2 regions of the Tepidiphilus sp. HLB4 genome follow, and region 2 is predicted to be linked to the other one. Evidence: riboswitches for the same ligand, from Rfam matches in the RefSeq annotation. Region 2 holds a riboswitch; the other holds the start of a gene.
The links. Region 2 has a riboswitch for cobalamin ahead of OA56_RS02495 (energy-coupling factor ABC transporter permease). Riboswitches for the same ligand answer to the same signal wherever they lie in the genome.
Positions count from the first base shown of each region.

Region 1: another riboswitch for cobalamin. It lies ahead of OA56_RS05220 (TonB-dependent receptor domain-containing protein); the one in region 2 lies ahead of OA56_RS02495 (energy-coupling factor ABC transporter permease).

Region 1 covers NZ_JSYB01000019.1:58,632-62,030, forward strand. Annotated here, with positions in the region: gene pepN (aminopeptidase N) at 1-1,624, shown strand, start outside; cobalamin riboswitch at 1,631-1,844, shown strand; gene OA56_RS05220 (TonB-dependent receptor domain-containing protein) at 1,911-3,399, shown strand, end outside.
Region 2 covers NZ_JSYB01000009.1:51,196-54,594, forward strand. Annotated here, with positions in the region: gene OA56_RS02485 (sirohydrochlorin chelatase) at 1-18, opposite strand, end outside; gene cobM (precorrin-4 C(11)-methyltransferase) at 15-809, opposite strand; gene OA56_RS02495 (energy-coupling factor ABC transporter permease) at 809-1,489, opposite strand; cobalamin riboswitch at 1,614-1,827, opposite strand; gene OA56_RS02500 (AtaL-like protein) at 2,646-3,104, shown strand; partial or broken gene OA56_RS02505 (recombination-associated protein RdgC) at 3,101-3,399, shown strand, end outside.

The sequences.
Region 1 (3,399 bases), on a different contig from region 2:
TCCCATCCGCCCGCAGGCGTACCGGGCGATCGACAATTTCTACACCGCCACCGTGTATGAAAAGGGCGCCGAGGTGATCCGGCTGCTGCACACCTTGCTGGGAGAAAAAGGCTTTCGCGCCGGGATGGACCGTTACTTCGAGCGCTACGACGGTCGGGCGGTGACCTGCGAGGATTTCGTCGCGGCCATGGCCGAGGCGAACGGCGTGGATCTGACGCCGTTCCTGCGCTGGTACGAACAGGCGGGCACGCCGCGGCTGGTGGTGGAGGAAGACTGGGACGGCCAAGCGGGGCGCTACGGGCTGCGCCTGAGGCAATTCACTCCGCCTACGCCGGGACAGCCGGAGAAAGGGCCGGTGGTGCTGCCCATCCGCCTGGGGCTGCTCGGTGCCGACGGGCGCGACCTGCCGCTCGTGCTCGCCGACGAGCGCGATGCCGTGCCCGAACCCGAGGCGCCGCCAGCCGGAGGGATGCGGCCGATCGCGCCGCGCGACACCGCGGTGGGGGCGAGGACCCGCCTCTTCACCCTGACGGGGGAGACGCTCGCGCTCGAATTCGTCGGTCTGCCGCCAGGGCCGAAGCCGGTGCCTTCGCTGCTGCGCGGGTTTTCGGCACCGGTGCGGCTGATGCTCGATGAGCCGGACGAGGCGCTGCGCCACCGCATGGCCTACGATTCGGACGCCTTCAACCGCTGGGATGCGGCGCAGAGCTGGGCGCAGCGCCAGGTGCTGCGGCTGGCGCGGGGTGAAGCCGAGACGCTGGACGAGGGGTTCGTCGCGTCCTGGAGGCAGCTTCTCGCCGACGAGTCGCTCGATGCGATGTTCCGCGTCAAGGCCGCGGCGCTTCCCAGCGAGCGCTGGTTGCTGGAGGCGATGACGCCGGCCGACCCGGTGCGCCTGCGTGCCGCCCTCGTGCGCGCCTCGCTCGCGCTCGCCCGGGCTGGAGCCGAGCTGTGGCCCCGCTGGCGGGATTCCGGAGCCGCTCGCCCCTACCGCTACGATCCGCTGGAGGCCGGCCGGCGTGCACTCGCCGCGTTTTCCTGGCGCATGGAGGCGCTGCTGGGTGAGGACGAACGCTGCTCGCGCACGTTTGCCGTCGCCGACAACCTCACCGAGCGGCTGGCGGCGCTCGATGCCGCGCTCGCGCATCCCGACGAGTCGGTGGGCGAGGCGCTGCTCTCCGCCTTCGAGGCGCGCTACGCCGACGACGAGCTGGTGCTCGACAAATGGTTCGCCCGCCAGGCGATGCGCTGGTCGTGGCACGCTGCCCCGGGGGTGGTGCTTGCGCGCGTGCGGCGTCTGACCGAGCATCGGGCGTTTCGCTGGACCAACCCGAACAAGGTCTATGCCCTGGTACTCAATTTCTTTGCCAACAACCTTGCCGAAGCCTGCGCCGCCGGCGAGCTGGCCTGGGCCTTTTGGCAGGAGGCGGTGCTGCGGCTCGATGCGACCAACCCCATCGTGGGATCGCGCCTGGCCCGGACGCTGGAGCGCTGGCGGCGTTGGGCCGAACCCTATCGTGCGTCCTTCGCGCCCGTGCTGGAGGCGACCCGCCGCCAGGTCCGTTCGACCGAGGTGCGCGAGATCCTCGATCGCATGGCCGACGGCGAGGTCGGGGCGCCTTGAGGTAGAATTCGCCCTCACGTTTCTGGTGCCGCGGCCGGGGTTCTCCCGGCGCGGTGAAACGGGAAAGCGGTGCGCTGGAGTGCTTCCGGCAAAGCCGCTGCTGCCCCCGCAACGGTAGGCGAGTGCGGGCGCGCCGAAACGCCACTGGGCTCTTTGGGCCCGGGAAGGCGGCGCGTCAAATCTCGCAAGCCCGGAGACCGGCCAGAAACGCAGGGCGCAGGCGAGGTGCTCGCCTGCGGTGGGCTTTCCATTCGGGCCGGCGGGGTGGCCGGCCGAGGGGAATCATGTGAATCGCTTCGTCAAATCTTTGGCGGCCGCGCTGCCGCCGAGCCTGCTTTTGTCGTCTTTTTCTTTTGGAGTCGAGGCCCAGGAGGCGCTGGAGCCGGTGGTGGTCACGGCCACGCGGCAGCAGACGCGGGTCTCCGAGATCCTTGCCGACGTCACGGTGATCGAGCGCGAGGAGATCGAGCGCGCGGGGGGCGAGACCGTGGTCGACCTGCTCGCCCGCCAGCCCGGCATCCAGATGACGCGCAACGGGGGGCCTGGGACGTCGGCCAGCCTCTTCGTGCGCGGGACGCGTCCCGACCAGACCAAGGTGCTGGTCGATGGCGTCCCGATCAACTCGCTCGACCTGGCCGGTTCGCCCCTGCGTTTCCTGTCGCTGGCCGATGTCGATCGCATCGAGATCCTGCGCGGACCGGCTTCGACCTTGTACGGGGCGGATGCCATCGGCGGCGTGATCCAGATCTTCACCCGGCGCGGTGCGCCCGGCCTCTCGGTCGATGCCTTCGCGGGCTATGGCTCGTACGACACGGCGCAGGGCAGCGCCGGGCTGTCGGTGGGCAACGAGCTCGTCCGGCTGCGGGCGGACTTCCAGCAGAGCTATAGCGGTGGCTTCTCCGCCATGAAAAATGCCTCGGGGCAGGACGCGGACGACGATGCCTACCGCAACCGCGGCGGTACCGCCTCGCTCGTGCTCACGCCGCTCGCCGGCCACGAGATGGGCTTCGTGCTGCGACAAAACCAGGGTCGGGCCCACTACGACGAAATCCCGCCGACGAGCCAGTTCAACGACTACGAGGAGTTTCGCACGCAGCAGTGGCAGGTCTATACGCGCAACGCCCTCACCGACGCTTGGACGAGCACCTTGCGCATCGGGCACGCTCTGGATTGGCACAAATACGTCTCCTCCTGGCCCAGCCGGATGCGCACCGAGAACGACGAATACAGCTGGCAGAACGACGTGGCCCTGCCGCTGGGGCGGGCGATGCTCGCGCTGGAGCGCTTCGAGCAGAACGCGCCGTTAGGGGACGAGTCCTCGAGCGAGGAATCCATCGCCATCAACTCGGCCGTGGCCGCCTGGAGCGCCAACCTCGGGCCGCACCGCTGGCAGCTGAGCGCGCGGCATGACCAGCATTCGACTTTTGGCGGCGAGGATACCTACGCGCTCGCCTACGGCTATCAGATCGCCCGCGAATGGCGAGCGCACGCGAGTCTGGGGACGTCATTCAAGGCGCCTTCGCTCTACCAGCTCTTCGACCCCTATTCCGGCAATCCGCAGCTGGAGCCGGAAAAAGGGCGCAACCGTGAAGTCGCGCTCGTCTGGGAACGCGGCCAGCAGTCCGCCTCGCTCACCTATTATTACAACCGGGTGAGAAATCTGATCGACTGGGTGCCGACCGACACCTGGGGCGGACGCTACATCAACGTCGGCAAAGCGCACTTCGAGGGGGTGACGCTCGCCTGGGAGGGGACTGCGGGTGCCTGGCAGTGGC
Region 2 (3,399 bases):
CACCGTCCGTTCGTTCATGTGTCGCTTTCCTTCGTCTTCGCCCGCCGCCAGCGATGGGTAAAAGAGGGATCGTAGAGCTTGCTGCGCGCCAGTTTCGGCCACGACGCCGCCCCCAGGGTGGGGCCGACCACGATCATCGCCTGGCTCACGATCCCCGCCTCGCGGCACGCCCGGCGCAATTCGCCGAGCGTGGTGCGCACGATGCGCTCTTCGCCCGGCCAGCTTGCCTTGTGCACCACCAGCACCGGCGCATCCTCCGGCCAGCCGGCCGCGCGCAGCCCGCGCTCGACTTCGGCAAGGCGCGTGATCGAGAGAAAGAGGCAGATCGTGCTGCGGTGCGCCGCCAGCGCCTCCAGCTCCTCGCCCGGCGGCATGGGTGTGCGCCCGGCCACCCGGGTGAGGATCACCGTCTGCGTCACCTCGGGCAGAGTCATCGACTCGCCCGCGGCCGCCATCGCCGCCATCGCCGACGACACCCCCGGCACCACTTTCCACGGAACGCCCGCCGCCGTGAGCGGCCGGGTGAGCTCGATGAGCGCCCCGTAGAGGGTGGGGTCGCCCGTCTGCAGGCGCACCACCGTCTCGTGCGCCTTCGCCGCGGCCACCAGCCACTCGGTCATCTCCTCGAGCGTCATGTCTTTCGAATCGCGGATGAGGCAACCCGGCGGCGCGTAGCGCGTCGCCGCGGCATCCACCAACGACCCGGCGAAGAGCACGGCACCGGCGCGTTCGAGCAGCCCCTTGCCCTTGACGGTGAGGAGCTCCGGATCGCCGGGGCCAGCCCCGACGAACCACACCGTTCCTGGCATCAGACCCGACCTGCGAAGAGGCGCCGCTGCAGCAACAGGGATTCCCCGCCGCCATGCCAAGCCTTGGCCGCCGCGAGCACCGCCAGGTCGATGAGCGGCTCGACGAGCACCACCGCGAGGTAGGCCGCGCCGAATGAAGCCACCTGGGCGAGATTCTCCGCGCCGATCCCCTGGCCGTAGAGCGCCCAGAACGCCACCCACGACACCACGCCCCCCTGATAGGCAAGCGACAGGCGCAGCACATCGCGATAGCGCAGATCGACGTAAGGAGTATGCGGCGGCACGATGCGCCGCGCCAGGAGCGCCGTGGCAAAGAGCGGCACGAGGAGCGTGGTCACGTTCATGCCGAACTGCGGCAGATCGGCCGGGGCGAAGAAGAGCCCTTGCATGAGCAAGCCTGCCGCCAGACCCAGAGCCGCCGCCGCGGGGCCGAAGAGCAGCAGTAGGGTGGAACCCAGGATGAGGTGGACCTCGGACACGCCCACCGGCTGGTGGGGCAGAACCTCGAAGAAACAGAACACGAGCAAGGACGCCACGAACGCGCGCAGCGCGAGCGCCGGCAAGCCGTCCTTTTTCACCACCTTGGCCGAGAGCAAGAACGCCGCCCCCAGGCTTGCGGCCGCGGTGGCATGACCCAGCAACAGTTTGGCGCCCGTGACGACGCCTGGTTCGATATGCATGACCCGTCTCCTTTGCGAACGTTTCGCCAAGACGAGCCGCACGAGGAGAAAGGGCCTACGGGAGAGGGGAAGAGGAAAAAAAACCGCCCCGGACCGTCAGCCAAACCCACACCCCGGGGCTCGCACCAACTACGCACTCCGGGCCGGTCTTCTGGCTCGCCGTCATCCGGTCCGCGCGCCTTCCCATGCCCTCGAAGGCACAGTGGCCGATGCGCTTCCCGTCAGGCTCACAGCAGCGGGGGCTGCGTCGGAATGGCGGGGCGATGCCCGCTTCACCGGCTTCCCGTTTCACCCGCTCCCAAGACATCGGAGCGAGCACCCGAAGCAAGGGCAAGATACACCGCCGCGGCGCGCGATGTCAACGCCATCCCTTCTTCTCCCCTCTTCCAGTGGATCGTGAAGAAACGCGGGCAAGTCCTTGAACGGATTCATCACGCTGCGCCCTTTTCACAGAATTATCCACAAGCCTACCCCCATCCCTGTCCGCGCTTTCCCTGTTCCCTTCCAAACGGTTCCAGACCGTGCATGAACACAGGGATTCTCCGGTAATCGTTTGTGGATCAATGAGAATATTTACCCGGCACTGGATTCCATCCCCAATTCCTCCACCGCCGCTCCCAGGTTTTTCCCGAAGTTTTCCCGACGGGGAAACGCTTGAATCCTGCGGAAGCCACAAAGTTATCCACAGATTTGGGATGAACGTTGTTTACATGGTTTTTTGTTTACTACTTCAAATTGTTTACCAACCCATGTCGCCGCAAATGACTATTCATACAGAAAGGTCTTTTTAAAGACCGTAAATTTTTTATGGTTTCTTGCTGTGGCAAACCCGCCACAGTGAACAAGGACGAGGGAAAGCGTGGGAAAGTTTGGGGAAAACTTGCCGTTTTTTCCGCATCGGAGAAAGCATTCGTCTACGCCGCACTGCTTGCAAGCCCATGCGCCCACGGGATCACCATCAAGGAAACTTCAATGTTATCAAAGTGTTTCTTTGGTTTTCCACAGATCCTCCTCGAGCATAGTAAACACTAAAAGTTTTTATAAAAGATCTGTGTACAACTACCCATCGCCGCGGCTTCGCCCCACCGTCCCTTGCCCCTTGCCCTCGCCGTCCCTTCCCCCTAGACTTCGCTGCAGCCTTCGAGAGGACCTCGCCGTGCACTTCGAACACCGCCTTTTCTTCGCTCCGGAAGAATCACTCGATGCCATCGAGGTCTGGCAGGGCCTGGCGACGCGCATCGAGCATCCGCAGGAATTCGTCCTGGGGCTGACCGGCTGCGACATCCTGGAGCGAGGCCCGGCGCACGTGCTGCGCCGGCTGCACTTTGGCCACGACAGCTACCGCGATCGCGTCGAGTGGGAAGAGGGAAAACGCCTGCGCTTCGTCGTCGAACCCCAGGACGGCCGGCCCGGCGGAACGCTGGAGATCTCGCTCATCATCGAAGGCGAACGCCTCGGGCTGAATTTCCGCTATGACACCACCCTGGACGAAGCGCTGCTTGCGCCCGACGGCCGGCCCGTGGCCGAGTGGCTTGCCCAGGCCTATGCTGCGGCCGATGCCGACACCATGGCGTGCATCGTCGCGATCGCGCGAAAGAAACGAGGAAAAGCATGATCGAATTCAAGAACCTGCGCCTCTACCGCTGGGATGGTCCGGAAGGGCGCACCTACTGGAACGAGCTCTTCCTCCGCAGTCCCTTCCTGCCGGTGGGGCCGCAGAACGAGACGAGCGAAGGCTGGGCGCCGCCCTTCGGCGACGACGAGGCCATAGCGGACATAGGGGGGCACTGGCTGGCGCATTGGGTGCGCGAGGAGCGTATCCTGCCGGCGAGCGTGGTCAAGGCCGAGGCCGAACAGCGCGCCGAGGCGATCGCCGAGGAGCGGGGCTATCCCCTCTCGCGCAAGGAACT